2 regions of the Paraburkholderia nemoris genome follow, and region 2 is predicted to be linked to the other one. Evidence: riboswitches for the same ligand, from Rfam matches in the RefSeq annotation. Region 2 holds a riboswitch; the other holds the start of a gene.
What was found. A riboswitch is a leader RNA that binds a small molecule or an ion and turns the genes downstream of it on or off. The one in region 2 is predicted to bind glycine.
Positions count from the first base shown of each region.

Region 1: linked by a shared signal. The riboswitch ahead of gcvT (glycine cleavage system aminomethyltransferase GcvT) and the one ahead of KHO33_RS02690 (D-amino acid dehydrogenase) in region 2 are both predicted to bind glycine.

Region 1 is NZ_CAJNBO010000009.1:161,058-175,945, forward strand. Features, by position in the region: gene KHO33_RS16130 (c-type cytochrome) at 1-429, shown strand, start outside; gene KHO33_RS16135 (hypothetical protein) at 526-1,104, opposite strand; gene KHO33_RS16140 (UvrD-helicase domain-containing protein) at 1,205-3,295, opposite strand; gene KHO33_RS16145 (oxidoreductase) at 3,726-4,775, shown strand; gene KHO33_RS16150 (hypothetical protein) at 4,995-5,348, shown strand; glycine riboswitch at 5,528-5,627, shown strand; glycine riboswitch at 5,662-5,821, shown strand; gene gcvT (glycine cleavage system aminomethyltransferase GcvT) at 5,902-7,020, shown strand; gene gcvH (glycine cleavage system protein GcvH) at 7,084-7,464, shown strand; gene gcvP (aminomethyl-transferring glycine dehydrogenase) at 7,559-10,489, shown strand; gene KHO33_RS16170 (alginate lyase family protein) at 10,608-11,738, shown strand; gene KHO33_RS16175 (L-serine ammonia-lyase) at 11,767-13,155, shown strand; gene KHO33_RS16180 (M23 family metallopeptidase) at 13,743-14,888, opposite strand, start outside.
Region 2 is NZ_CAJNBO010000001.1:603,388-618,275, reverse strand. Features, by position in the region: gene KHO33_RS02725 (DUF4118 domain-containing protein) at 1-171, shown strand, start outside; gene KHO33_RS02720 (alpha/beta hydrolase) at 175-1,059, shown strand; gene KHO33_RS02715 (MipA/OmpV family protein) at 1,056-1,895, shown strand; gene KHO33_RS02710 (YceH family protein) at 1,958-2,662, opposite strand; gene KHO33_RS02705 (helix-turn-helix domain-containing protein) at 2,886-3,458, shown strand; gene KHO33_RS02700 (GNAT family N-acetyltransferase) at 3,477-4,010, shown strand; gene KHO33_RS02695 (LysE family translocator) at 4,036-4,668, opposite strand; glycine riboswitch at 4,905-4,998, shown strand; gene KHO33_RS02690 (D-amino acid dehydrogenase) at 5,174-6,385, shown strand; gene KHO33_RS02685 (BON domain-containing protein) at 6,736-6,996, shown strand; gene KHO33_RS02680 (acetate/propionate family kinase) at 6,999-8,171, opposite strand; gene KHO33_RS02675 (phosphoketolase family protein) at 8,184-10,577, opposite strand; gene KHO33_RS02670 (hypothetical protein) at 10,966-11,172, opposite strand; gene KHO33_RS42580 (hypothetical protein) at 11,205-11,327, opposite strand; gene KHO33_RS42575 (hypothetical protein) at 11,650-11,775, shown strand; gene KHO33_RS02665 (HAD family hydrolase) at 11,808-12,512, opposite strand; gene gnd (phosphogluconate dehydrogenase (NAD(+)-dependent, decarboxylating)) at 12,528-13,640, opposite strand; gene KHO33_RS02655 (sugar efflux transporter) at 13,970-14,888, opposite strand, start outside.

The DNA.
Region 1 (14,888 bases), on a different contig from region 2:
GGCGCGAGCTTCCCTGAACCGGCACAGCCGGCAGCAGGTGCGGCAGCTGCCGCGTCCGGCGCTGCTGCCGCGGCGCCGGCGGGTGCTTCGGACGCTGGCGCCGCACAAGCCGCTGCTGCGATGGCAGCCATGGCCAGCGTGCCGCAAGCGGCTGCGCCAGCAGCAGGCGGAGCACAAAGCGCGGACGCCTCGCAAGCCGGCAAGGCGCTGTACCAGCAGGTTTGCCAGGCGTGTCACGCGGCCGGCGTGCTGAACGCACCGAAGTTTGGCGACAAGGACGCATGGGCGCCGCGCCTGAAAGAACCGATGGACACGGTCTACAACTACGCATTGCACGGCAAGGGCGCGATGCCGGCCAAAGGTGGTTCGACTGCCTCCGACGCGGACGTGAAAGCCGCCGTCGACTACATGGTCAGCGCGGCGAAATAAGACACTTCCGGCTGTTGTCGCAAAACAAAAAATCCCTGCACCGTGGCGACACGGGCAGGAATTTTTTATGCGAAGTGCGTTTTACGCGCCGTCGGTTCAGGCGCCCGCCGATGCAACTGCAGGCCGGCTGAACGCCTCGACAAATGCCAACGCCGGCGTGCTACGCGCCAGCGACGTCAAATGCGTGTGCAGATCGGCAGGGACGAGCCACGGATAGCTCAGCCCATCTTGCAACGCTTCGAGCAATTTGCCGTCGACGTCCGGCACGACATCCATGCGTGCGATGTGGATGTGAAACCCCGTGACGGCCGGCACCGCATCGAAAGTCCACCGATACAACCCGTGACCGACGCGTAATGCGCCGGTTGCCCGTTCGCGCATCACCACCAGCCAGGGTAAAGCGTCGATCGTGCCGTTATCCACCGCGAGCGAATCGCACACGTAGTACGTGCGGCACTGCGCGTACTGCGCGCCGAAATCGGTGACGAGCGTTTTCGCGATCGCATCGGTACCGACTGTGCGTGCCGGAAACGCGATATTCGACGTGGCGAGCGAAATGGTGAGGACCGCATCCGGTGCGAAAGCCTCGCCAATGCGATTAGCACGCGTGTTGTCTTTCGCATCGATGTAGGTTTCGAGCGCGCGGCGATAGTGCGCGAGCGGGGGCGTGGACATGCGAGCGGTCTCCGATTGACAGGCCGCGCCACTGTAGCGTGCGTACGTCGAAAAACGGCCGATGCACCTGCCGCGCACGGGGTCTTGCACCTCCCCACGCTCAAGGCTTCTGCAACAACGCCTTCAAACTCGCGAGCCGGTCTTTCGGCGACATCGGCGCTTCTTCGGGCGTCGGCGGCGGAGCGTCGTCCAGCAGCATCTCTGGGATAAAGCGTGAGGGCTCACACACCACGGTTTCACGCGCGCGTTTGCGCTTCTTGCACCAGTTCAAATGCAGGCTGCGTTGTGCCCGCGTAATCGCGACGTACATCAGACGGCGCTCTTCCTCGATGCGCGCGTCGTCGATCGGCTCGTCGTCCGGGCCGCCACGGTGCGGCATGATGCCTTCTTCGACGCCCACCAGAAACACGTGCGGATACTCCAGCCCCTTCGACGCATGCACCGTTGAAAGCCGCACGGCGTCCGGATCTTCCTCGCGGCCTTCAAGCATCGACATCAGCGCGACGGTCTGGATCAGGCCGAGCAGGCTCTTGCCGGTATCGCCGAGGCCGTCGGCGGTGTCGTAGCCGGTTGCCTCGCTCTTCTCCGAACCTTCGGGTTCAGCCTTGGTGCCCTTGCGCTTCAACCATTCCATGAACTCGAGCACGTTCTGCCACTTGGACTGCGCCTGACGTTCATCGAACGCGTCGTACAGATAGGCTTCGTAGTGAATCGCGTCCATCAGTTCGTCGAGCAAGGTCCCAGCGGCATCCTTCTCGGCGCGATCGGTGAGGCGCTGCATGAAGTCGCAGAACACGCGCATCGGTTCGATCTGACGCGGCGACAGGCGCGCCTCGATGCCGCCCATGTACACCGCTTCGAACAGCGACACCTTCGCCTGGCCCGCAAATGAGCCGAGCGCTTCGAGCGTCGTATTGCCAACACCGCGGCGCGGTGTGGTGATCGCGCGGATGAATGCCGGGTCATCGTTCGCGTTGGCGATCAGGCGCAGATACGCGCAGATATCCTTGATCTCGGCTTTGTCGAAGAACGACTGCCCGCCCGACAGCACATACGGAATCCGCTCGCGCCGCAGCACCTGTTCGAAGATGCGCGCCTGGAAGTTGCCGCGGTACAGGATCGCATAGTCGCGGAAATTCGCGCGCCGCTCGAACTTGTGCGCGGACAGGCGGAACACCACGGATTCAGCCTCGTGCTCTTCGTCGTTGCAAGGCGTGACGGTGATCGTGTCGCCCATTCCGTGTTCGGACCAGAGCTTCTTTTCGAACAGCTTCGGGTTGTTCGCGATCACGTTGTTCGCGGCGGTCAGAATGCGCACCGTCGAACGGTAGTTCTGCTCGAGCTTGATCAGATGCAGCTTCGGAAAATCCTTGCTGAGCTGCCCGAGATTTTCGAGCGTCGCGCCGCGCCAGCCATAAATCGCCTGATCGTCGTCGCCGACCGCCGTGAACGCCGCGCGCTTGCCGGCCAGCAGTTTCACCAGTTCGTACTGGCACGCGTTGGTGTCCTGATACTCGTCAATCAACAGATAGCGCAGCTTGTTCTGCCAGCGGTCGCGCACCTGTTCGTTCTTCTCGAAGAGTTCGGCGGGCAGGCGGATCAGATCGTCGAAATCGACCGCCTGATACGCATGCAACGTCGCCACGTAATTGCGGTAGACGATCGCGGCCTGATGTTCGTCCTCGTTCGCGGCGATCGCGATCGCCTGCTCGGGCATGATCATCCCGTTCTTCCACAGCGAGATGATCGACTGGATCTTGCGGATGAAACCCTTGTCCGTCGAGCCGACCTGCTCCTGGATCATGCCGAAGCAGTCGTCCGAATCCATGATCGAGAACTGCGGCTTCAAACCGACGTGCTCCGCTTCCTGCCGCAGAATCTGCACGCCGAGCGAGTGGAAGGTGCAGACCGTCAACTGATTGACGGGCACTTTACGGCCTTCCTTGCCGGGCGTGGTGAGCGTCTTGCCTTCGAGCAGCTTGCCCACGCGCTCGCGCATTTCCAACGCGGCCTTGTTCGTGAACGTGACGGCGGCGATGTGGCGCGGCTCGAAGCCTTTGGCCTCGATCAGGTGGGCGATCTTCTGCGTGATCACGCGCGTCTTGCCGCTGCCTGCGCCGGCGAGCACGAGACACGGACCGTCAAGATAACGGACCGCTTCATTTTGAGCGGGGTTCAGGCCTGCGGACATCGTCAGTGGATGGGTAATGCGGTTGAGGGCGCTTGGGTGCGGAATCGCGAGACCGAAGGCCCGGGGGCATGCTGCGCGGGGCGGGCGGCTGGCGCGCGTGCCTCGGTGTGAGGGGCGTTCCGGCTCGCTACGATCCGCGCGAGAGGAGCGATGTTAACACGGATGCCCAAAGCGGATGCCGTGACAGATGCGCTGTCGGACGGCCAGGAAAGGGGGCCGCAATGGCAGCTCGCCCGACGACAAAAACGGAGGCTCAACCCGGTTGCCCGGAACACGGCCACAATTACCATCCGGGCGCCGCCAAACAGGCGCCGCCAGCAAACGCCTGCGACGATGCTGACAGTCCGCCTTCGGGACATGCCACAATTACGCTGTTGCGCGCCGTCGCCGCGGTGGCAAAGCGGCGCGCCGTTTTTGCAGGAAGACACGCATGTCCGCATCGCTGAAGATTGGATTGATGGGTTACGGTTTTGCTGGCGCGACCTTTCATGCGCCGGTGATCGAGCACTGCGGGCGAGCCAGCATCGCAGCCATCGCGACGAGCCAGCCCGAGCACGCGCTGGCCGATTACCCGCACGCAAAGGTGGTGGCCGATCTCGACGCCCTGCTGGCGCTCGAGGAAATCGACTGCGTCGTCATCGCCACGCCCAACGACACGCACTTCGACCTGGCGCGCCGCGCGCTGGAAGCGGGCAAGCACGTGGTGGTCGACAAGCCGGTCACGCTCACCGCCGCCGACGCCCACACGCTTGCCAACATTGCACTGGCTCGCAGCAAGCGGTTCGTGCCCTTTCATAACCGCCGCTGGGACGGTGATTTTCTGACCGTGCGGGATCTGCTTGCCAGCAGAGAGTTGGGACGCATCACGCAATACGAATCGCATTTCGACCGTTTCCGGCCGGAAGTTCGGCAGCGTTGGCGCGAGGAGGCTTCGCGCGGCGGCGGCCTGCTATTCGATCTGGGACCGCACCTGATCGATCAGGCGCTGGCTCTGTTCGGCGCACCGCAGACCGTGTCCGCGACGGTTCGGACGCATCGCGATCAAGCCAGTGCACCGGACTACGTCCATATTCAGCTGGGATACGGTGAGTTCGAGGTGGTGTTGCATGCCAGCGCGTTGACTGCGTACGTCGCGCCGAGGTTTACGATTCACGGCACGCAGGGGAGCTACGTGAAATACGGGCTCGATACGCAGGAAGATCAGTTGAAAGCCGGCTTGCGGCCTGGCGATGACGGGTTCGGCGCCGGCAATGCGCCCGGCGTGCTGCGTGTGCTCGAAGGCGATCAGGAAGTCGAGCGGGAGGTGCCTACGCGCAATGGCGAATACGTCGGCTTTTATATTGCCTTGGCGGATGCCATTCAGAACGGCGCGAAATTCCCCGTCAGTGCTCAGGACGCAGTCGACGTGATGACGATTATCGAGCTTGCAGCCCGGAGTTCGGAGGAAGGCGTCCGGTTGCCGTTTGAGCGCATTCGCTGACGTTTTCCTGCGCCACGGGGCGCTTTCTGCGCCACGGGGCGCTTTCTGCGCCATTGGCGGCAGCATGCGGACCATGCCGCCGCCAATGGCAAAAGCCTGACAACCCCGAAAGGAACATAACGTTACAAATAACCCCGCCTCCGCGGTCAGCGTGAATCCCCAACAATCCGTTGCTACCCCGGTAGCACCACAAAACGACAACGACCTCCCGGAGAGTCCATGCCCCGAATCGTCCGCGCACTTGCAGCATGCGCATTGCTCAGTTCTCTCGCCGCCTGCGTGGTGGCCCCTCAGCAACCCGCGCCGGCGCCGCGCCCTAACCCGCAACAGATCGCGGATCAGCGCTTCAACCAGGTCAACGGCCGTATCGACAACCTGAGCCGCCGCATCGACGCTCGCGTCAACCAAGGCTACTACCCGCCCCCGCAAGGCGGCGCGTTGCACCATCGCCTCGACGTGATCCGTCAGGAAGCCCACGACATGGCGGCGCAACACGGCGGCGGCCTGTCCGGCGACGAACAGCGCGTGCTGAATCAGGAACTGGACAACGCGGCACACGCCATCGGCGAATAAACCGGCGCTTAGTCGCGTCGCTTAATCGCGTCGGCTAATCGCACTGGTTCAGGCACCGAAGCAAAGAAGCGCGGGCATCACGTCCCGCGCTTTTTTTGACTGTCACGAATCCGCAGCACCAACCCCCATGCCCCTTGCGGGCCTTTATTTGACAAGCCCCCGGCCCTCGCGTACATTCGCCGCACGCGTCGGGAGAGCGTGCTGGCCGCAGAAATCGCAGGCCGCGCCGCCGAAGGGGCACACCCGCAAACTCTCAGGCAAAAGGACCGACTGCGTCGAAGAACCCGCGCCCAGGCAACATCAAGGCATCGGTTTTTCGCACTCTGGAGAGCGGCAGTAGCCGTCTGCATCGTTTAATCGAGCAGATTCTGGCAAGCTGCCCACCGAAGGGGCGCGCGTTTCACCGTAGCGATCACGGCTTCACTATCGCTCGGTAGCGCAATCTCTCAGGTATCGAGGACAGAGGGGTCATGCAACGCAATCGCTCGCAGGCATCAGCCGCGAGGCGTAGCGCCGCATGGCCTTTTTTGTTTCGCGAGACGCCTGAGGCCCCATGACCGAACTCAAACACACCCCGCTCAACGCCACCCATCGTGCGCTCAACGCCCGCATGGTCGATTTCGGCGGCTGGGACATGCCCGTCAACTACGGCTCGCAGATCGACGAACACCGCGCCGTGCGCACCGACGCCGGCATGTTCGACGTCTCGCATATGTGCGTCGTCGATTTCACCGGCGAACGCGTGCGCGCCTTCTTCGAACACGCGCTGGCCAATAACGTCGGCAAGCTGCAAACGCCGGGCCGCGCGCTCTACTCCTGTTTGCTGAACCCGAATGGCGGTGTGATCGACGATCTGATCGTCTATTACTTCAGCGAGACCCACTTCCGCCTGGTCGTCAACGCCGGCACCGCAGAGAAAGACGTCGCCTGGTTCACCAAGCTCAACACCGAAGGCAGCTACGGCCTGACCATCACGCCGCGCCGCGATCTGGCGATCGTCGCCGTGCAGGGCCCGAACGCCCGCGATAAGGTCTGGCAAGTCGCGCCGTCCAGCCGCACCTCCACCGAACTCCTTAAGCCGTTTAACGCCGCGATCGTCGACAACACGCCGTTTGGCGAATTGATGATTGCCCGCACCGGCTACACCGGCGAAGACGGTTTCGAAATCGTCCTGCCTGCTACGTCCGTCTGCGAATTCTGGGACGCATTGGTGCGTCAAGGCGTGCGCCCTGCGGGTCTCGGCGCGCGCGACACGCTGCGTCTCGAAGCCGGCATGAACCTCTACGGCCAGGATATGGACGACAACGTCTCGCCGCTGGACGCCGGCCTCGCCTGGACCGTCGATCTAAATTCGCAGCGCGATTTCGTCGGCAAGGCCAAGCTTGAGGCCGATGGCTCACAGGCCTCGTTCGTCGGCCTGATCCTGCTGAAGGAAAACGGCAAGGCGGCAGGCGTGCTGCGTGCTCACCAGAAAGTCGTCACGCCGCACGGCGAAGGCGAAATCACCAGCGGTACTTTTTCACCCACGATGCAGGAATCGATCGCCTTTGCGCGCGTGCCGAAAGGCGTGCAGCCGGGCGACACCGTTCACGTCCAGATTCGTGACAAAAACGTACCCGCAAGCGTGGTAAAACTGCCGTTCGTACGCAACGGCAAAGTGCTCGCAGTTTAAGCAGCCGGCGCGTGCGACATATCTTTTAAGTTCATACCGAATAACACCGCATAGGAGCATCCGATGAGCATCCCGGCCGATCTGAAATACACCGAATCGCACGAGTGGGTCCGCACCGAAGCAGACGGCACGCTGACGGTCGGCATCACCGACCACGCGCAGGAAGCGCTCGGCGACATCGTCTTCTTCGAAGTCCAGGAACTGGGCAAGACCGTCAACGCTGGCGACACCGTCGCCGTGATCGAGTCGGTGAAAGCCGCTTCCGATATCTACGCGCCGGTCTCTGGCGAAATCATCGAAGCGAACCCGGCCGTCGCCGACACGCCGGATGGCGTCAACAGCGCGCCGTACGAGAACTGGCTCTTCAAGATCAAGCCGGCTGCGGACGCATCGCAGGATCGCTTGATCGACGCGGACGCGTACGCCAAGGCCGTCGGCGCCTGATTCACCGCAAGTTGCACCATTACGTTTAAACCCGACAGGCGCGGCGCGTCCGATTCGACAGTCGAACGGACGCCCGCACCGCCAGGAACACCTCATGAAGCTCGAACACCCGGATCGTCTGATGAACCGCACTCCTCTCTCGCTCGCCGCGCTCGAAGTGCATGACGCCTTCGCTGAACGGCACATCGGCCCGGATTCGGCCGACCAGCAAGCGATGCTCGAAGCCCTCGGCTTCGCGTCGCGCGCCGCGCTGATCGACGCGGTCATTCCGAAGACGATCCGCCGCACCGAAACGCTGCCGCTCGGCCCCTTCGCCCAGCCGAAGAGCGAAGCCGAAGCACTCGCCTCGCTGCGTGAGCTGGCGGACAAGAACCAGGTGTTCCGCTCGTATATCGGGCAGGGCTATTACAACGCACACACGCCGACGGTGATCCTGCGTAACGTGCTGGAAAATCCGGCGTGGTACACCGCGTACACGCCGTATCAGCCGGAAATCTCGCAGGGCCGTCTGGAAGCGCTGCTGAACTTCCAGCAAATGATCGTCGACCTGACGGGTCTCGCGATCTCGAACGCATCGCTGCTCGACGAAGCCACCGCCGCCGCTGAAGCGATGACGCTGCTGCAACGCGTCGGCAAGCCGAAGTCGAACGTGTTTTACGTCGCCGACGACGTACTGCCGCAAACCATCGAAGTGGTGAAGACGCGCGCCACGCCGGTCGGCATCGAAGTGAAAGTCGGCCCGGCAGCGGATGCGGCGAACGCGAATGCGTTCGGCGTGTTGCTGCAATACCCGGGCGTGAACGGCGATGTGCGCGACTACCGCGCACTCGCTGAAGCCATCCATGCAGCAGGCGGCCACGTGGTGGTCGCTGCCGATCTGCTCGCGCTGACCGTTTTGACGCCGCCGGGCGAATGGGGCGCGGACGTGGCCGTCGGCAATACGCAGCGTTTCGGCGTGCCGGTTGGTTTCGGCGGTCCGCACGCGGCTTACCTCGCCGTGCGCGATGAATTCAAGCGTCAGATGCCGGGCCGCCTCGTCGGCGTGACCGTCGATGCACAAGGCAATCCGGCACTGCGTCTCGCACTGCAAACGCGCGAACAACATATCCGCCGCGAGAAGGCGACCTCGAACGTGTGCACCGCGCAAGCGCTGCTCGCGATCATGGCCAGCATGTACGCCGTCTATCACGGCCCGCACGGTCTGAAGACGATCGCGCTGCGCGTGAACCGCATTGCGGCGTTGCTCGCAGCCGGCGCGAAGAAGCTCGGTTACACGCTCGTCAACGACACGTTCTTTGACACGCTCACGTTCGAAACCGGTGCACGCACCCAGGCGCTGCATGACGCGGCGACGGCGCGGCGCATCAACCTGCGCCGCGTGAGCGACACGCGTGTCGGCATCTCGATCGACGAAACCACCACGCGCAGCGATCTGGCCGATCTGCTCGCAGCGTTCGCGCAAGCGGCATTTGTCGACGAAGTCCCGCAGATCGACACCCTCGACGCAGAACTCCCCGCAGAGAACACGGTGCCTGCCGCGCTCGAGCGCACCAGCGCGTACCTCACGCACCATGTGTTCAACCGTCATCATTCTGAAACGGAAATGCTGCGCTATCTGCGCAGCCTGTCGGACAAGGACCTCGCGCTCGACCGCTCGATGATCCCGCTCGGCTCCTGCACGATGAAGCTGAACGCGACCTCGGAAATGCTGCCGGTCACGTGGCCCGAGTTCGGTCAGATTCACCCGTTCGCACCGGCTGAGCAAACAGTCGGCTACCGCGAAATGATCGATCAGCTCGAACAGATGCTGGTCGCGGCCACCGGCTACGCTGCGGTGTCGCTGCAGCCGAATGCCGGCTCGCAAGGCGAGTATGCAGGTCTGTTGATCATTCACGCGTACCACGCATCGCGCGGTGAAGGCCATCGCAACGTCTGCCTGATTCCCGCTTCGGCGCACGGCACGAACCCGGCATCGGCGCAGATGGCCGGCATGCAGGTGGTCGTGGTGGCTTGCGACGCGCAAGGCAACGTCGATATCGAAGACCTGAAAAAGAAAGCCGAGCAGCACGCCGACAAACTCGCGGCGATCATGATCACGTATCCGTCCACGCACGGCGTGTTCGAATCGAACGTGCGCGAAATCTGCGAGATCGTGCATGCGCACGGTGGCCAGGTCTATGTGGACGGCGCGAACATGAACGCCATGGTCGGCCTCTGTGCGCCGGGTCAGTTCGGCGGCGACGTCTCGCACCTGAATCTGCACAAGACCTTCTGTATTCCGCACGGAGGCGGCGGACCGGGCGTCGGTCCGGTTGCAGTCGGCGCGCATCTCGCGCAATTCCTGCCGAATCAGATTTCGTCGGGGTATGAGCGTGCGCCGAACGGTATCGGCGCTGTTTCGGGCGCACCGTATGGTTCCGCTTCGATCCTGCCGATTTCGTGGATGTACATCGCGATGATGGGCGCGAAGAACCTCACGGCCGCCACCGAAACCGCGATCCTCAACGCAAACTACGTCGCAAACAAACTCGCGCCGCATTACCCGGTGCTGTACTCGGGCCCTGGCGGACTGGTCGCGCACGAATGCATTCTCGATCTGCGTCCGATCAAGGAAACCAGCGGCATCTCCGTCGACGACGTCGCCAAGCGACTCGCCGACTACGGCTTCCACGCACCGACCATGAGCTTCCCGGTGCCGGGCACGTTGATGGTCGAGCCGACCGAATCGGAATCGAAGGAAGAACTCGACCGCTTCATCGAAGCGATGATCGCGATCCGCGAGGAAATCCGCGCAGTAGAAAACGGCCGCTCGGACCGCGAAGACAATCCGCTCAAGCATGCGCCGCATACGGCGGCGGTAGTCATCGCCAACGACTGGAAGCACGCGTATGCGCGCGAAACCGCCGCGTATCCGCTGCCCACGTTGATCGCCAAGAAGTACTGGCCGCCGGTCGGCCGTGCGGACAACGTGTACGGCGACCGCAATCTGTTCTGCTCCTGCGTGCCGATCGCCGACTACGAGTAAGCCGGCCCGCAAACCGCGCAGCGCCTCGAAGGTTGTAAGCAGGCGTTGCGCGGTTCTGTCGCTTGTGTCCGCAAACGGCTAACATCACACACCGAATCAGCCTAACGAGGAGTTTCGCATGGCGCGACAGGTGCGATTGATGCAAAGCCGGACCGAAATCAGGCGAACCCAAACATGGCAGCAGGCTTGCACGCTATTGCTGGCTGGCGCGGCGGTGCTGCTGCCGCTACGGCAGGCGCAGGCCGCAATGAATTTTTGCGCGGCGCCCGCGCTGCAAACCAGCGAACGCACGAACGCCGATCCAGGCGTCAAGGCGCTGGTGAGCAATGTACTGGCACATCTGAACGACCCGCCGCATGCGCTGGCGAAACTGCATACCGAAGGCACGCTGCCGCACGAGGGCATTTACGATCAAAGCGTCGAGGCCGAGAAGGATCTGGATCTGCTGCGCGACGCCGCGCTCGCCTGGCGCGCAACCAGCGACGACCGTTATCTGAAACTGGTCGACCGCCTGCTGTATGCATGGGTCACGACTTATCAACCCAGTTTCAATCCGATCGACGAAACCCATTTCGAAGGCCTGATTCTCGCCTACGACATGACCGCAAGCGCGTTGCCGGTAAAGACGCGCAATGCATCGATGGCGTTCCTGACGAAGCTCGCCAGCGGCTACATCGAGCAGATCGACGCGCAGCCGCGACCGCTCACGGGCACGTTCAAGAACAACTGGCAAAGCCACCGGATCAAGCTGATCTCGATGGCCGCGTTCACGCTGGACAACCGCAAGATGATCAACGCGGCGCAGCGCCTGTTCGACGAGCATATCGGCGACAACATTGCGCCGGACGGCTCGACGTTCGACTTCGGCGAGCGCGACGCGCTGCACTACGTCACCTACGACCTGCAGCCGCTCGTGACCGCCGCGCTTGCCGCGCGCCGCCACAACCGCAACTGGTTGCCGGAGAAGGGAGCGAACGGCGCGTCGCTGCAAGCCGCGCTGAACTGGCTGACGCCGTACGCGGATGGCAGCAAGACGCATGAAGAATTCGTGCATTCGAACGTTCCGTTCGATGCCAAACGTCGCGAGGCCGGTTTGCCCGGCTATTCGGGTCAATGGGATCCGAAAAACGCGACGGAACTGTTTCACCTGGCGGCGCGTCTAGACGGACGCTATACGCCGATCGCGCTGCAGCTCGCACCGACGCCGCCCGCATGGCTCGCCGTGTGCTTACCGCTGCCGGCGCGCTAAACTAACTTTTATCAGCAGGGAGCAGTAAATGGCAGTCAGCGTGTTCGACCTCTTCAAAATCGGCATTGGTCCGTCCAGTTCGCATACGGTCGGGCCGATGCGTGCGGCGCTGATGTTCGCGCAAGGGCTCGAACGCGACGGGCTGCTTGGCGCGACGGCATCGGTGAAAGTGGATCTGTATGGGTCGCTCGGCGCGACCGGCAAGGGTCACGGCACCGATCGCGGCGTGATGCTCGGCCTGATGGGCGATGCCCCTGACACCGTCGATCCGGACACGATCGCGCAGCGGCTCGAAGCGGTGAAGGCGTCGCGCAAGCTCGCCTTGCTCGGCACGCACGACGTGCCGTTCGTCCAGAAAGATCACATTTCGTTTTATCGCCAGGCGCTGGCCGAGCATCCGAACGGCCTGAAACTGCGTGCACTCGATGCACAAGGCGAGACGCTGCGTGAGTCGACCTATCTGTCGGTTGGCGGCGGTTTTGTGGTGACGGCGGGCGCGCCGAACACGAAGGTGCTGAGCGCCGTCGAACAATTGCCGCATTCGTTCCGCAGCGGCAACGAATTGCTCGCGCTGTGCAAATCGACCGGCAAGAGCATCGCACAATTGATGTGGGAAAACGAACGCGTCTGGCATACCGAAGAAGAGACGCGTGCGGGCTTGCTGAAGATCTGGAATGTGATGCAGTCGTGCGTGTCGCGCGGTTGCGGTATCAACAATCCAGATGCCGACGGTCACTTGCCCGGTCCGTTCCAGGTGAAGCGCCGCGCGCCGCAGTTGTATCGCGCGCTATCGGGCAATCCTGAGCTGGCGCTGCGTGATCCGCTGTCCATGGTCGACTGGATCAATCTCTACGCCATCGCCGTGAATGAAGAAAACGCTGCGGGCGGGCGCGTGGTCACGGCGCCGACCAATGGCGCGGCAGGCATCATCCCGGCCGTGTTGCATTACTACACGCGTTTCATGCCGGGCTCGAACGAGCAGGGTGTGATCGACTTCCTGATGACGGCAGCGGCAATCGGCATTCTGTACAAGCTGAACGCGTCGATTTCAGGCGCGGAAGTAGGATGCCAGGGTGAAGTAGGCGTGGCCTGCTCGATGGCCGCGGGTGGGCTCGCCGCGGTGATGGGCGGCACGCCTGAGCAAGTCGAGAATGCTGCCGAGATCGGCATGGAACATAACCTCGGGCTGACGTGCGATCCGGTCGGCGGGATGGTGCAGATTCCGTGTATCGAACGCAATGCGATGGGCTCGGTGAAAGCCGTGAATGCGGCGCGAATGGCGCTGCGCGGTGACGGCACGCATTACGTGTCGCTGGACTCTGTGATCAAGACGATGATGCAGACCGGCGCCGATATGAAGACGAAGTACAAGGAAACGTCGCGCGGTGGGTTGGCGGTGAATATTGTGGAGTGTTGAGGGCGGCAGGTGTGCGACCACCACACGACGCCCAATGTGACTTGGGAGGCGCGCGCCGCCCCGACATCGGCATGCGCACCACCACACCTTAGTTGTACGCGTCTTTGCAAGCAAGCTCCGTGGTCTTTGTCCGGGAGACTCGATAACACCTCGAAGGGACATAAAGCGCCTTTGCTCGGCTCCACAAATAGACGACCTTCGTTTCGGAAAAACCGGGCGCCGCTTGGGTTAGCGTGACCCATTGCGTCGGCCGAGCAGATCTCCCTGGGCTTGGAACCGCTTTAATGCTGGCTACAGGCGGTGATGTCAAGACGACGCACCATCGATTCCTGCCGCGTTTCTCGAAGATCGTCCTTGGTGAATTGGTACCCGTCGTTCGGTCTTGAGTAAGCAGCATGTCGCCAGTAACGTATTTGGCTGTTGTACTCACCACGTTGTCGTCGGTCGCATAGTCAGGCCCATACACCGCCGCCATACCGGGTTCAATTGAACGATAGCAAGCACCGTAATGCGAGTTGGCCCACGCCTGAGGCAAGGCCGTGCGACCGTCGGCGAATGCGGGTACCGCTGCGAAAAAAATCAGGAAACTAAGGTTTTTGCGCAACATAGATAATCGTTACAGTTTGGGTCGAAGGCACCGCAGCAGGAGGAAAAGTGCTGCAAAGCTCAGGGCTGCCGGGCGGCGACAAAGGCGGGTAACGTAGAGGTCCACTATCTGCCCTGCGTGGCTGGTCCAGCAATACTTCGGCGAGAAGCGGGGCAAACTGCTGACGGTTCGTATATCCGTGACCGCCTCCATTGACGAGCCAGCTGATGAAGCCAACAACGGCCGGCGACGTGCCAAGATCCGCCGCGCGATTGATGTTGTGCTTGCCCCGAAATGTCTTCGCTAACCAATACATTGCAGCAGATTCGGCAGCATGAATGGGATCGGTGGCAACGATGTGTGGATCGAATCGAGGCGACCATCGCTGTGCTGCAGCGCCGTCCGCCCAGGCATGCGTTGACGTTGAAGTGATGCGCGGGTCCGCGTACGCCGACACCCCATGACTGGCGACGCCCCGAAATCGCCTGTACGCATCGTAGTTAAACGGCCAAGTTAGTTGGAGATAGCCGCGGCCATAGAAGGGTCCGTAAGCGTACCCATAGCCTTTCGAGTCCTCCACCATCGTGCGAAGAACATCTGTCTCGATATGCGTCTGAGCAAGGAAATGCACCAACCGAATCCTGCATTCATTCAGATACTTTCGGTAGATGAAATTTATCGGCTTTGCATGAGTACTTCCGCGCTCGAAGGCGACGTTCCACGTAATGTTTCCGGAGAGCGATGTCCTGGGCAGACATTGGGAAAGTTCGCTTGCGCTCAGCCATCCACATTTCCTGAAATGCTCTATAAAAGCCTTGGGCGGAAAGTGCCAGCATTGGTCGGCGGGCGGCAGATGTGGGTCGTGGATTTCCTCCCAAAACGCTAAAGCTTGTATATGGGCCTTCAGCAAAACAAAATCGTTCGTAGGCAACGCCCCGGGTAAGCTTTCACTCGATTCCTTGAGCCATCCCCAGCGGCGGTCGATGGAGTCCTCGTTCCGGGACCACTCGATCGGAAATTTGCAGATCGCTTTCGACAACCGTGTACGCACCGCGTCGATGTGAAGTCCCTGCACCATTTCAGCGTGCGAGACGTGACCATCACCATTCACATCGAGCCAGCGTCTAATCGTTGGCGAACCGCATAA
Region 2 (14,888 bases):
TTTGCCGATGTCGATCCCGAGGACATCCAGCGGCTCAGCAAGGCGCTGTGGCCCGGCAGCCATCGCGTGCACCTGAAAAGTGGCGATGGTCCGTCGAGGCTGACCGAGTGCATGTGCGAACGGTTCACCACCCATGCCGGCGAGTTTCTCGTCCTACGGATCGGAGCCTGATCCATGAGTCAACCGACGAGTCTCTTCTTACCCGGCGACGATCATGCCGTGCTGATGTTGCACGGCCTGTCGAGTTCGCCGCTCGAATTGCGTTTTCTCGCCCGTTTTCTGAACGCCGAGGGCTTCACCACCTGCGCGCCCATTCTGCCAGGCTACAGCGCCGGCTCGGAAGAAGAAGCGATGGAGGCATGGCTCGAAGCCGCCGTGCGCGAGTACGACGCTTTGGCCGAGCGCTTTGCCCGCGTCTCGATCTGCGGGCTTTCGATTGGCGCGGCCCTGGCGCTGGCTCTCGCGCATCGCCGTCCAGGGGCGCAGTCGCTCGTGTTGCTGTCGCTCACGCTCTCATACGACGGCTGGGCAATCCCCTGGTATCGTTTCCTGCTCAACTGGGCGTACTTCACGCCGATGCGCAAACGCTGGCGCTACCGCGAGGAAGCGCCGTTTGGCCTGCGCAACGAAGCGCTGCGAGCAAAGATCGCCCGCGCGATGCAGCGCAGCGACTTCAGCGAAGTCGGGCCGTCGACGATCTCATTGCCGGCATTGCACCAGGCGAGCCGCCTCGCTGCGACCGTGCGCACGCAGGTACGCGACATCAAGACCGATTGCCTGATTGTCCACGCGATCGACGACGAGACGTCGAGCCCCCGCAATGCCCGTTTTGTCGCCGCGAATATCGGCGCTGCCTTCTTACGCACAATCTGGCTGGATGACTCGTATCACATGATTACGTCGGACAACGAGCGCGAAATCGTCGCGCGCGAAACCGCCTTATTCCTGCGCGAAAGCGAAGCCGTCCATAGCGGCGACGACGGCAAACAACAGGTCGTCTCGAAGGCATTGGCGCGACGCCTCAGACAACTCGCGGCGCTTGGCAAGGAGCGCGCATGACGGCGGATATCAAGCTGAGTTTCGGCAAGCCCGCGCGCGCTTCGCTGCTGCTCGCCGCTGCGCTCGGCCTTTGCGCTGCACGCGCTGCCTACGCGGACGATGCAAGTCCGAACACGACGACTGACGCCAGCACCAGCGCAGCTTCCGACAGCAAATGGAAAATCGGCGTGGGCCCGGGCGTGGTGATCACGCCCAAGTACCCGGGGTCCCGCCAGTTGAGCGTATTCCCGTTCCCTGCGCTGGACATTTCATACGACGACCGGATTTTCTCGCAAGGCCCTGACGTGCTCGGCGTGAACGTGCTGCGCGGCCCTACCTACCACGTGGGCGCAGCGTTGAGTTTCGATTTCCAGATGCGCAAGGAGTCCGACGATCCGCGCCTGCATGGACTTGGCAATGTGAATGGCGGGCCGAAACTGAAGCTCTTCGCCGACTACACGTGGTGGGCGTTTACCGGATCGGTGGCGTTGTACCAGGATATCGCCGGGCACCACCAGGGGACCACGGTCAGCACGGATTTCGTGGCGTCCGCGCCGGTTGGCGGGTGGTTGTTCTCGGTGGGACCGGGATTCACGTGGGCGAATGGCACCTATACGCGGACGTTTTTCGGCGTGTCTGAGCAGCAGAGCGCAGCGTCAGGATTGCCTACGTACAGCACCAGTGCAGGCGTGCGCGACGTCCATATGAACGCCCAGGTGACTTACGACTTTTCGAAGCACTGGAATGGCTCGGTTTCCGCGACCTTCGGGCGGCTGGAGCACGATGCGGCGAATAGCCCGATTACCGAAAAGAGATTCGAGCTCAACACGCTCGCTTCGGTGAACTACAAGTTCTAGTTTCTGGTTTCTCACACGCTCACACACCAGGAGCGTGCGAGAAACCAGGCGTCCGTCGCGCTTCAATCCTCCGTACGCAACTCTTCAACTTCAATCCCCAACTCCGCAGCCATGCGCCGCACCACGACCTGAAGCCGGCTCACCTCGTCGGCGAGCCGCTTCTGTTCAGCTTTGACTGCCTCGAACGCCGACAGCGGCACGACCTCATCGTCTCCGCCCGGCTGGGCAAGATCGCTTGCGCTGACTTCGCCGCATAGCAGATGCATCCAGCGATTTTCGCGCTCGCCCGGCGTGCGTGCCAGCTTCGCCACTCGCGGCGGATCGTTGGCAGCCAGTTCGTCGAGAAACGCCTCGACCGACGAGATGTCGGCAAATCCATGCAGGCGCGCGCTGTTCAAGCGCAACTCGGCTGCGGTCTGCGGACCGCGCAACAGCAACGTGGTCAGTAACGCCGCCGACTGGCTCGGCAAGCCCAACACCCGATTCATGTTGTGCTCGAAACGCGGCACGCGGCTGCTGCTGCCTTCCATCACCAGGCTCAGCCGCTTCAATCCGTCGACGGCGGTCAGCACCTCGGCTTCGGTTGCATTCATCACGGGCGCGCGGCCGGTTTTCTGATTGCAACCCAAGGTCAGTGCGTTCAGCGAAAGCGGATAACTGTCCGGCACGGTGTGCTGCTTTTCGACTAGCACGCCGAGCACGCGCCCTTCAAGCAAGGTCAAAGCGCGGATGGAGGGACGGGAAACAGCGTCGGGAGTGGAGTTCATAGAAGATGTCGCGGCATGCGCCGCCGGGTCTCGTGAATGGTGTGCCTTACCGTTGCACAGCCGGGCGGCAGGTTTTAGTTTGTGGCCACTATGATAAACGGCCCGGCCGCTCGCAGTGTACGAATCTCCGCAATGGCGAAGCGTGCCCGGAACGCGTTCGCATCCGCGTCTGCGCATTTTTGTTTCGTTGACGGATTCCCATATTCGAGATAATTTCCCTGATATGGAAAACACGCTCACCGACGACAACGCCATCGACCGCCGCATCGCCCAGCGTCTGCGCGGATTACGCGCCGAGCGCAACTGGTCGCTCGACGATCTCGCCAAACTAAGCAACGTCAGCCGCGCCACCCTCTCGCGCCTCGAGAACGCCGCCGTGAGCCCCACGGCGAGCGTGCTGGGCAAGCTCTGCGTTGCCTACGGCCTGCCGATGTCGCGTCTCATGCACATGGTCGAAGAATACTTCGCGCCGCTGGTGCCACGCGATGCGCAGCCGGTCTGGGTCGACCCGAGCGTCGGCTTCCGGCGCCGCTCCGTGTCGCCACCGGCGCAGGCGCTGAGCGGCGAGGCGCTGGAGTGCGAGCTCGATGCAGGTGTGCGCATCACCTACGACGCGTCGCCGAGAGCCGGCCTCGAACATCATCTGATCCTGCTTGAAGGGCAACTGCAGATCACCGTCGACGGCCGAAGTCACGATCTGCAACCCGGCGACTGTCTGCGCTACCAGTTGTTCGGCCCCAGTGCTTTCGTCACGCCCTCGCATAGCGCGGCGCGCTACATCCTCTTCATCGTCTGAGTTCGAGCCACCATGAACATGAACGCGACCACCATCACGACCTTTTCCGCCGACGACCTCGTTCGCCATCTGCCCGAACTCGGCGCGCTGCTGCGTGCCTGCGTCCATGACGGTGCGAGCGTTGGCTTTGTATTGCCGTATAGCGTCGAGGAAAGTGAGGCGTTCTGGAGCGGCAAGGTGCTGCCGTCGCTGCGTGCCGGCGCGCTCGTGCTTTTTGTTGCTCGCCATGGCGAGGCGATCGCCGGTACCGTGCAACTCGATTACGACACGATGCCGAACCAGCGTCACCGCGCCGAGGTGCGCAAGCTGCTGGTCCATCCGTCGTTCCGACGCCTGGGTATCGCCAAAGCGTTGATGGCGGAACTGGAACACCGTGCGCACCAGCTACAGCGCAGCCTGCTGACGCTCGATACGCGCACCGGCGACAAGGCCGAGCCGCTCTATGCCGCGCTGGGTTATCAAACGGCTGGTGTGATCCCGCAGTTTTGCCGCGACACACTGGAGGAGCGGCTCGATTCAACCACCATCATGTACAAGACGCTACGAGCGTGACGCAGGCGAGTCTGCATCGCGTGGTTTAACGGCGCGAATCGAGCGCGATGCGCACGGCCAGACCGGCGAGCACGGTGCCCATCAGCCAGCGTTGCACCAGCAGCCACACCGGGCGCCCAGCGAGAAACCCGGCGATCGAACCTGCCATGATCGCAATCAACGCGTTGATCGTGACGGAGACGACAATTTGCACGCAACCCAGCGCGATCGACTGCGTGAGCACGCTGCCGTGCTCCGGTGAAATAAATTGCGGCAGCAGCGACAGATACATCACCGCGATCTTCGGATTCGCGAGGTTCGTGACGAGCCCCATGGTGAACAGTTTGCGGCGGCTGTCGTGCGGCAGGTCGCGCACCTGGAACGGCGAGCGGCCGCCCGGCTTGACCGCCTGCCACGCCAGATAGAGCAGGTAGAGCGCGCCGCCGAAACGCAGCGCGTCGTACGCGTAGGGCACCGTCAACAGCAGCGCGGTGATACCGAACGCCGCACAAAACATGTAGAACACAAAGCCGAGCGCGACGCCGCCGAGCGACACGAGCCCTGCTCGCCGCCCCTGGCAGAGCGATCGGGAGATCAGATAGATCATGTTCGGGCCGGGCGTGAGCACCATGCCGAGCGAGACCAGGGCAAAGGCAAGCAGCGTTGTGGCAGCGGGCACGGCGTTCTCCTGTGGGAATTGAAGTCGGGCAATGCCGCCAAATATAGCCGACGCCGCCGGTTCAAGCCTTAAACCCCCACATAAAAAGTCCCTATAGGCAGTTGAATGGCTTTGATTGCGCTAGTTAGTGGGGCGGACGCGCCGTTGCATATGGCGCCGTACTGCTCAGATGGCGCGTTGCATCGAAAGAAACACTTGCGGCGAAATTTATTGCCCGGTATCGTCTAGCCGTTCTGCAATGCAGCGCGGGAGAGATCGTCAGAGGATTGTGACGACGCCGACGGAGCAACCGCCCCGGAAACTCTCAGGCAAAAGGACCGCGCAGCTGGAACATCTGGAGAGCGGCGCCATGCGCGCCCACCGAAGGGGATTCCCTGCATACCGCATGCATCGCGATGCGTATGCTCACAGGAAGAAACTCTCAGGTACATGGACAGATGGGGCATCGACGCCGGTTTCGACACGAAATCGACACCGGTGATGCTCAACTACTCTGGACCATGTCATGTCACGAATCGCCATTATCGGCGCCGGCATTACCGGCGTTACGACTGCGCACGCCCTGGCGCAGCGCGGCCACCACGTCACCGTGTTCGAACGCCATCGCTATGCGGCGATGGAGACCTCGTTCGCCAACGGCGGCCAGTTGTCCGCCAGCAATGCCGAAGTCTGGAACAGCGCGGCCACGGTGCTCAAGGGCTTGCGCTGGATGCTCACACGCGACGCCCCGCTGCTGCTCAATCCGATGCCCACGTGGCACAAGTATTCGTGGATGGGTGAATTTCTGCGGCAGATCCCGCATTACCGGACGAACACGGTCGAAACGGTGCGGCTCGCGATTGCCGCGCGCGAGCACCTGTTTTCGATTGCCGAGCGCGAAGGGATCGACTTCGATCTGGAGCGGCGCGGGATTTTGCATATCTACAAGACGCGCAAGGAATTCGATGCGGCCAGCAAGGTAAATGAACTGCTGCGCGAAGGTGGTCTGGAGCGGAATCCGGTGACGTCGAGCGAATTGCACGCGATCGAGCCCACGCTGCATGGTGATTTTTTTGGTGGGTTTTTTACGCCATCCGATTCCACTGGCGATATTCACAAGTTCACGCGTGGGTTGGCTGAAGCTTGCGTGCGGCATGGTGTCGAGTTTCACTACGACGCGGAAATTACGTCGATCGAGCAGCCGGCTGAGGGACGCTTTTCGTTGATGGTCAATCTGGAAGGTGAATCGCAACGGTTTGCTTTCGAGCGGATCGTGGTGTGCGCCGGTGTGAAGAGCCGCGACTTCGCGGCGATGCTTGGCGATCACGTGAACGTCTACCCGGTTAAGGGTTATTCGATCACCGTATGTCTCGACGATGAAGTGAGTCAGCAGAACGCGCCGTGGGTCAGTTTGCTCGACGACAGCGCGAAGATCGTGACGAGCCGGCTCGGCGTGGATCGGTTTAGGGTTGCGGGGACGGCGGAGATCAATGGATTCAATCGGGATATCCGGTCGGATCGGATTGCGCCGCTGGTCGACTGGACTCGACGGTATTTTCCTGAGGTGTCGACTTCGAAGGTGATTCCTTGGGCGGGGTTAAGGCCGATGTTGCCAAGTATGTTGCCGAAGGTTGGCCGCGGCAAACGGCACGGCGTTTTTTATAACACCGGGCATGGGCATTTGGGGTGGACGTTGTCGGCGGCTACGGCGCAGGTTTTGGCGGGGGTTGTTTCATAGGGCCTGCTTGCCTGCGCGGCGAACATCGGCCCTATGCTGCGACATCGCTTGCGTAGCGCCAGACATCCCTGAGCGGGCGCACTTCCATGGTGACGCCCATGCGACTTCTGTCATCACTTACCGCATCGCGCGGCAGGTGATGGCAGAGATTTCCGCTGCAGGATCCCGCGACTTTGAAAGTACCCACGCTTAGGGGTTCAGCAACCGGTAAGCCTTGGCTCAATTCGGCCGTTCCCCTAGCTATTGACCTGGACTTGATTTGACACGCAACTGGCGAAGCGTCCCCAAAGGTAAAACCCGCTACATCTGCTAGTGTTGTCCAATTGCGGCCCACTCCCGAGGGAATCTCCATGACCAGATCCCGCTCTGTCACACGCAACGACCCGAGCTCGCGCCTGAGTGATGGACAGGTCGCGGCTGAAGCCAGAACGCGGTTAGCGTGGGATGCCGCGGTGCCCAAAAACGCGATAAGAGTAAAGGTCTCCCACGGCCGCATCACGCTGCAGGGCGAACTTCACCGTGAGCAGCAAAGAACCGCCGCACTCGAAGATGTCGCCCGTCTGTTTGGCGTAACCGGCGTCTCGGACCTCACTACGATCAAAACCGAATAACCTCAGCCGGAGCCGGCCTGCAACAGCCTCCGGCAATGCCTCGCAATCTGCTTCTCCTCCTCGGTGTGAATCGCCCTCACCTTCCCCGCTGAATCCCCTTCCGATAGCCCCAAAAACGCAAGCCCCGCGCACACTCGCTTACGAATCTCCTCACTGTGCTCACCGATTCCACCCGTGAACACCAGCAAATCGATGCCGCCCAGCAAAGCCGCATAGGCGCCGATCGTCTTGCGCACGGCTGCAGCAAACGCTTCTAGCGCCAGTAATGCATTCGCATCGCCCGCCGCGGCGCGCTTTTCAAGCGCCTGCATATCGCTCTCGCCATCGGCGTAACCGGCGAGACCGCTCTGGCGATTCAACAGCGTCTCCAGTGCATCGGCATCGAGCTTCTCCACGCGCATCAAGTACAGCAGCACACCCGGATCGAGATCGCCACTGCGCGTGCCCATTGGCACACCACCGGTCGGCGTGAGACCCATCGACGTATCGACGGATTTGCCGTCCTGCAACGCACATAAACTCGAGCCGTTGCCCAGATGGGCGAACACCGCTCGCGGCGGCAAATCAGCGCCGAGCCGAGTCACCAGCGATTCATACGACAGCCCGTGAAAGCCGTAGCGAATCACACCGGCCTCCGCGTAACGGCGCGGCAACGCAAGCTGCGCCGCACGCGTCGGCAGTGTTGAATGAAACGCCGTATCGAAGCAGGCGAAGTGCTCCGCGTCGCCGAAAATCTTCGTTGCCTCGTCGATCAGCGCCAGCGCCGGTGGAATATGCAAGGGCGCGAAGTGCACGGCGTCCTTCAAGCGCTGCCGGACTTCAGGTGTCAAACGTTGATGCGTTCGCAGATGCGGCCCGCCATGCACGACTCGATGCCCCACCGCAGCAGGACGCCCGTGCTTCTGCTCCGCAAGCACGCGCGCGAGCTTCTGCAACGCGTCGGTCTGCGACTCCAGCACATCCTGTTCTTGCACCAGCACGCGGCCGTCAGGCGATTTGATACGCAAGCTTCCGTCGCCGCGACCGATACCTTCGGCACTCCCTTCCAGCAGCAAGGTTTCATCGCCACCGGCGTACGTGGAGTGTGCAAACAGCCCAAACTTCAGCGACGACGAACCGCTGTTCAACACCAGAATCGTCGGAGCCGGGTCGCCGGTCTTCTCATGAGTCGCCATGGCACGCTCCGCTCAGCCCTTCCACGTCCAGTTGCGGATCTCTTCCTTGTCGATGCCTTCGGCATGCGCATAAGCAAGATGTTCGATGATCTGTCCACGCAGCCACTCCTTCGCGTGGTCGCCGACGCCGCGCAGCGCCGGCACGCGATCGATCACGTCGATAGCCAGCGAGAAACGGTCTACCTGATTGATGATCGCCAGTTCGAGCGGCGTGTTGATGTTGCCTTTCTCGTGGTAGCCGTGCACGTGCAGATTGCCGTGATTGGTGCGGTTGTACGTGAGCTTATGCACCAGCGACGCATACGAATGGAAGTTGAAAATCACCGGCGCACTGGTGGTGAACAACGAATCGAAATCGCGATCCGACAGGCCGTGCGGATGCGCATGTTCGGGCATCAGGCGGAACAGGTCGACCACGTTGACGAAGCGGATCTTCAACTCGGGAAAGCGCTCTTTCAGAATCTGCACGGCGGCAAGCGCTTCCATGGTCGCGATGTCACCCGCGCACGCCATCACCACGTCCGGCTCGACACCCTGATCCGTCGACGCCCAATCCCAGATGCCGATGCCCTTGGTGCAATGCGTGACGGCCGAGTCCATGTCGAGATACTGCAGATGCGGCTGCTTGTCGGCCACGATCACGTTGACGTAGTCGCGTGAACGCAAACAATGATCGGCGACGCTCAGCAAACAGTTCGCGTCCGGTGGTAGATAAATGCGCACCACGTCCGGGCTCTTGTTGGTCACGACATCAAGAAACCCCGGGTCCTGGTGCGTGAAGCCATTGTGATCCTGACGCCATACCAGCGACGTGATCAGCAGGTTGATCGAGGGCACCGGCTGCCGCCAGCCGAGATCGCGCTTCGCTTTCTCCAGCCACTTGGCGTGCTGGTTGAACATCGAATCGATCACATGGACGAACGCTTCATAGGTGGCGAACAGCCCATGGCGTCCGGTCAGCACGTAACCTTCGAACCAGCCTTCGAGCGTGTGTTCGCTCAGCATCTCCATCACGCGGCCGTCCACGGAGAGTTCGCCGCCGTCGGCGTCGCTTGCCATCGTTTCGGCGACCCAGGTTTTCTCGGAGGCCTCGTAGATCGCCGTCAGCTTGTTGCTCGCGGTTTCGTCGGGGCCGAATACGCGGAAGTTCGTCATGTTGTTGCGCATGACGTCGCGCAGAAACGTGCCGAGCACCTCGGTAGGCGACGTGTACGAGCCGCCCGGCTTTTTCACCGCTACCGCGTAGTCGCAAAACGCCGGCAGGTCGAGCGTTTTACACAGCAGGCCGCCATTCGCATGCGGATTGGCGCTGATGCGGCGCGTGCCTTCGGGCGCAAGTTCGCGCAGTTCGTCGACCAAGCGCCCCGCTTTGTCGAATAACGATTCCGGTTCATAACTGCGCAGCCAGCTCTCCACGAGCTTCAGGCTCTTGCTATTCGTGACCGGATCGAGCACCGGCACCTGGTGCGCGCGCCACGACCCTTCCACCTGATGGCCGTCGACTTCCTTCGGCCCGGTCCAGCCTTTCGGCGAACGCAGCACGATCATCGGCCAGCGCGGACGCGTCGCATCATTAGCTTCACGCGCATGCTTCTGGATGGCGCGGATTTCGCCGATGCATTGTTCGAGCGTCGCGGCCATTTGCTGGTGCATGGTGTCCGGATCGTCGCCTTCGACGAAATACGGCTTGTGGCCATAGCCGGTCAGCAAGGCTTCGAGTTCCTCGCGAGGAATCCGCGTGAGGATCGTCGGATTGGCGATCTTGTAGCCGTTCAGATGCAGAACCGGCAGCACCGCGCCATCGCGGATCGGGTTGAGGAATTTGTTCGAGTGCCATGAGGTGGCGAGCGGCCCGGTTTCCGCCTCGCCGTCACCGATCATCACCGTGACAATCAGGTCGGGGTTGTCGAACGCCGCACCGTAGCCGTGCGACAGGCTATAGCCGAGCTCACCGCCTTCGTGAATCGAACCTGGCGTTTCGGGCGTGCAATGCGAGCCGATGCCGCCGGGAAACGAGAACTGGCGGAAGAATCGCCGCATGCCGGCTTCGTCCTCGCTGCGGTCAGGATAGATTTCCGAGTAATGGCCTTCGAGGTAGCAATGCGCCAGCGTGGCAGGCGCACCGTGGCCCGGGCCGGCGATATAGATCACGTTCAGATCGAGCTTTTTGATCAGCCGGTTCAGATGCACCAGCAGGAAGCTTTGCCCCGGGTCCGAGCCCCAATGGCCCAGCAGGCGGTTCTTGATGTGTTCGGGTTTGAGCGGTTCACGCAACAGCGGGTTGTCGCGCAGGTAGATCATGCCGGCCGAGAGGTAGTTGCAGGCACGCCAGTAGCGGTCCATCTTGCGCAACGTTTCGGGCTCCAATATTTTCGGCGGGGTCGGACGGGAGGTTGCTTCGGCCATGGCGCCACTCCTTGAAAAGGACTGTCAGGCTGGTTAGCGGGTGCTGCTGCGATTGTTCGCGACGCGATCAGTGAAGAAAAACCGGCAATGACGGCCGCCTTGTCATGCGCATGACATAACGCAAGCGTAGGGCAAAGATCCCTTGTACAAGGCTCCTGGGGGCGGGCCGGTGATCGTCAGGGGTGTGACAGGAAGCGCGCGTCATGGTTCGGCGCGATCGTCCAAAGCTTGATCTTGCGACACGTGTGCGTCGCTTTCGTGTAGGCGCGGCAAGCGCCGATAGGGAAATGGCCGATCCGATTGCCGACCCGAACGTTGGCTAGCGCCCGTTCGATTGTGTGTTCGTTCTTTCGCGGGTGTTCAGTTGCCGGCCCTTCAGTTGCAGACCTTACACCGGCTCTTTCTCTTTCCGCTGTGGTGGCTGGTAGCGCCATTTGCTGGCATTGGGATCGTTGCGCGTGTCGTCGCGTTCGCGTTGTTCGGCGCGCGCTTCGTCGGCGCGGCCTAGTTCCGCGCGCCGGTCGCGCACGGCGCCAGGCGAATCGGACTGACGTAACGGCGACGGCGAACGTCGCGGAGCAGGTACTGGTGACATGGTGCCTCCCTTTTTCGAGGATGTGGGACGAATCAACGTTTCTTGCCAGTCCAACGGGGGTCCGGGCGGTGCAGGAGACGAAGCTGACGCAGGTACATCGAAGCGCCGACCATCAGCGCCATGCCTGCTACGATGCCCCAGATTGCGGATGTCATGATTTCTCCTTGGCCCGCCGGCCGCACTGCGTTTGAGCGCCTGCGACGTGAAAGTGGGCATCCGATTGAGCGCGCGGCCGATTTTGAGGAAATCAGGTTACGACGCGCGCCAAGCAAGGATCATGCGCTCAATTGGCCGCCGTGTCTGTACGGTGTTGGACGGTCCGGCCGACGGGCCGTTGGCGCGGCAGAGGCTGGTGGTCTTGCGCCGGACTTTAAGTGAACATTAAGTGAATGCGATTAAGCTCTCCATGCTAAATGCGCGATGGCGGGCCGCATCTGGCGCGTCCTCTGCTGCTCGCCCATTATGTGACCGGCCACCATGTCGACATCCAGCCGCCTCAAAGGGCCCCTGATTCTCCTTCTCTCACTCGTGCTGTTGTGCGCCGGCGTCGCCGTGCTGGTGGGCGTGTTCGGCTTGCTGGTCAAACTGCTGGGCCTTGGCTAGCAAGTCACCCCGGGGGCCGAACCGCAGAAAACCTAAGCGCCCCCAACTGTTCCGCCGCTGAGAAGCATATCGACGTCGATATCAGCCAGCTCCCCAATCCTCTCGATAGTCAGATCCGCAGGCGGATTGCTGGAGATCTCCTTGGGATCGAAAGCGTAATGCCCCTGGCGCGGAAAAACCGTAGTCAGCGTCTCCCCCCAGGCCTTCTTCATGGCGGTCAAAATCCGCAGTTTGTCATCCACCATCACATAGTGCCGGGCTGGATAGCACTCCATCACCTGATCGAGCATCTGCTCCTTGTGGATGTAGATCAGAACCCGTCCCCCGACCTCTTCCCATAGGCCCGAGCGGGCGATCTTGCGCGGCTGGAACACCACATCGCCGTCGGACAGAATCACCGCCGGCCCCCACTGCGACACATGTTTGATCGCATCCAAGGCCCCCGGATACAGCCGGTTCGCAAACGGATAATCGATCAGAAACGCCGACATCAACAACAGGCGCGTGTCCCGAGGGTTCTCCAGCCGATACCGCTGCAACGCACCGAGGTAATCGGCGTAGCCAAGCTCCGCACGCAGGCCCTCGAAAATTTCCCAGTACCGCGCACAGTTCTGCTCGCCGAATTCCCGTTTCATCTGTGCGCGTAAATCCGCCAGCACATGATCGTTGTCCAGCAACGTGTTATCGCAATCGAATAGAAAGACGACGTCGTGAGGCGTGGTATTGGAGGTTGGCATCGCGGCTCCCCTGAATTAGCTCTTGTGTCCATCGGCCGGCGTGGCCGCTTTTTCGACGTGTCCGCCGAAGTCATGCCGCATGGCCGACAACACCCGGTTGGCAAAATCCGCGTCACCCCGTGAGCTGAAACGCGCGAATAGCGCCGCGCTCAACACCGGCGTCGGCACGCCTTCGTCGATCGCCGCCGCTACCGTCCAGCGCCCTTCGCCCGAATCCGATACGCGCCCGGCGTAGCTTTGCAGATCGGCGTCGCTGACAAGCGATCCTGCTATCAGGTCCAGCAGCCACGAGCCGATCACGCTGCCGCGCCGCCATACCTCGGTGACCTCGGCGAGATTCAGTTCGTATTGGTAAAGCTCGGGACGGCGCAGCGGCGACGTTTCGGCATCGGCTTCGCGCGCGTGTTTGCCTGCATCGGCGTGACGCAGAATGTTCAGGCCTTCGGCATACGCGGCCATCATGCCGTATTCGATACCGTTGTGGACCATCTTCACGAAGTGCCCCGCGCCCTGCGGACCGCAATGCAGGAAGCCCTGATCGGCCGTGCTGGCACCGGCCGTGCGCCCCGGCGTGGCAGGCGCTGCGCCCGCGCCCGGCGCAAGCGTCGAGAAAATCGGTTCGAGCCGTTTCACCACTTCAGGCTCGCCGCCGATCATCAGACAGTAGCCGCGTTCACGTCCCGCAACACCGCCGCTCGTGCCGACATCCACATAGTGAAGCTGACGCTTCGCCAACTCGGCGCTGCGGCGAATGTCGTCGTGGTAATAGGAGTTGCCGCCGTCGATCACAATGTCGCCGGGCTCCAGCAAGGGCACGAGGTTCTCGAGCGTCTTGTCGACCACCGCGGCGGGCACCATCAGCCACACCGCGCGCGGTTTTTGCAGTTGCGCGACCAGGTCTTCCAGCGATGCGGCGCCCGCGACGCCGTCCTGTTTCAGTTTTTCCACCGCCGCCGGTTGCACGTCGTAAGCGATGCATTGCTGACCGCCCTTCGTCAGGCGACGCACCATGTCCGCGCCCATGCGTCCCAATCCAATCATGCCTAGCTGCATATCTCGCTCCGGAAAGTGTCTCGTTGCGTGCTCGATCTGGCTCGGTGTGCTGCGGCCATGCCGCGCGCTTTGCATGCGGCAAGTGGCTCTCCTAACTGTAGTTGCGTTTCGCGTGGTCCGACGGACACACGGTAGCAGGCTCGCACCGTTCATGCAGTGAAACGCGCTGCCCCGCCTGCATCAAACGACGATACGCTTCTTTGCAGAGGTTTTGCGCGGCCAGAAGTTCCGGACGTGCGTCGGTGCGTGCTGCGCTCAGGACGCAGGCTTCGATTTAGCTAACTGCCTTCTTACACTTCTGGCACAGGATAAAGCGGGACGCTTTCGCGGGCGCCGCCGCATTTGGCCATTAGATCGGATCGGTTCGGGCGCACGAGGAGCGCGCCACGCGTGGACTGCAAGCCCTAACGTCGCCGCGCCTGGACCTTCTCGTATTGCTGGAGCGCGAAACGCCGCACCGCGCGCCACATGAGCGGATAACGATAACCCGGCACCGCAAACAGCACCAGCGCACAAAGCGCCAGCAATCCGCAGAACAGGAACGTGCCGCGATAGCTGAATGCCTGAACCAGCAAACCCGACAACACGCCCGAGAGAATCGAGCCGACCCGCGCCGCGTTAAAGAACAAGGCCGTCGCGCGGCCCGGCGCGTGCGGCATCAAATCCTGCACGTAGACCATGCCGAGGCACGACGTCACCGCGACCACAAACGCGTTGAGTATCTGCATCGGAATCAGCACGTGGACGCTCCCCGCCATCGACATCGCGACGAAATACAGCGCGTGAACCGCTGCGCAGGCGGCCAGCCAGTTCGGCTTGTGCAGCGTCGACGACTTCGCGCCGAGCGCGAGCATCATCGGAATTTCCGTCAAGGCGCCAAGGCCGAGCATCACCGACACGTCGAGATGCGTGCCGTTCAGGCCGTGCACGATGTAGAGCGGCAGCACGATCATGGTGGCGTTCGCGGCGAGCCCGAGCAAGGTGAGCGCGGCCACGGCACGACGGATGTCGTTCTGCGAGGCGACGCCCGGCAAGTCCTCGTGCGCTTCTTCACCGGGCGCGGTCAGCGGCGGTACGGTGATCGAGGCCGACGGTTCCGAGGCCGTGTCTTCGACCGTGTGATCGCCCAGATGGCCTTGCGGTTCCCGCATACGCCAGACGATGGTCGCGCAAGCCGCAAAACTTGCCGCCGCGAACAGGAAGAGCCCATAGAAGCCGGCGCCGGCGAGAACGAGTGCGCCCACCGACGGCCCGAACACCCACGCCGCCGAGAGAATGGTCCGCAAGGTGGCGCTGGCGAACGCGCGTTCCGCGGGGTCCGGC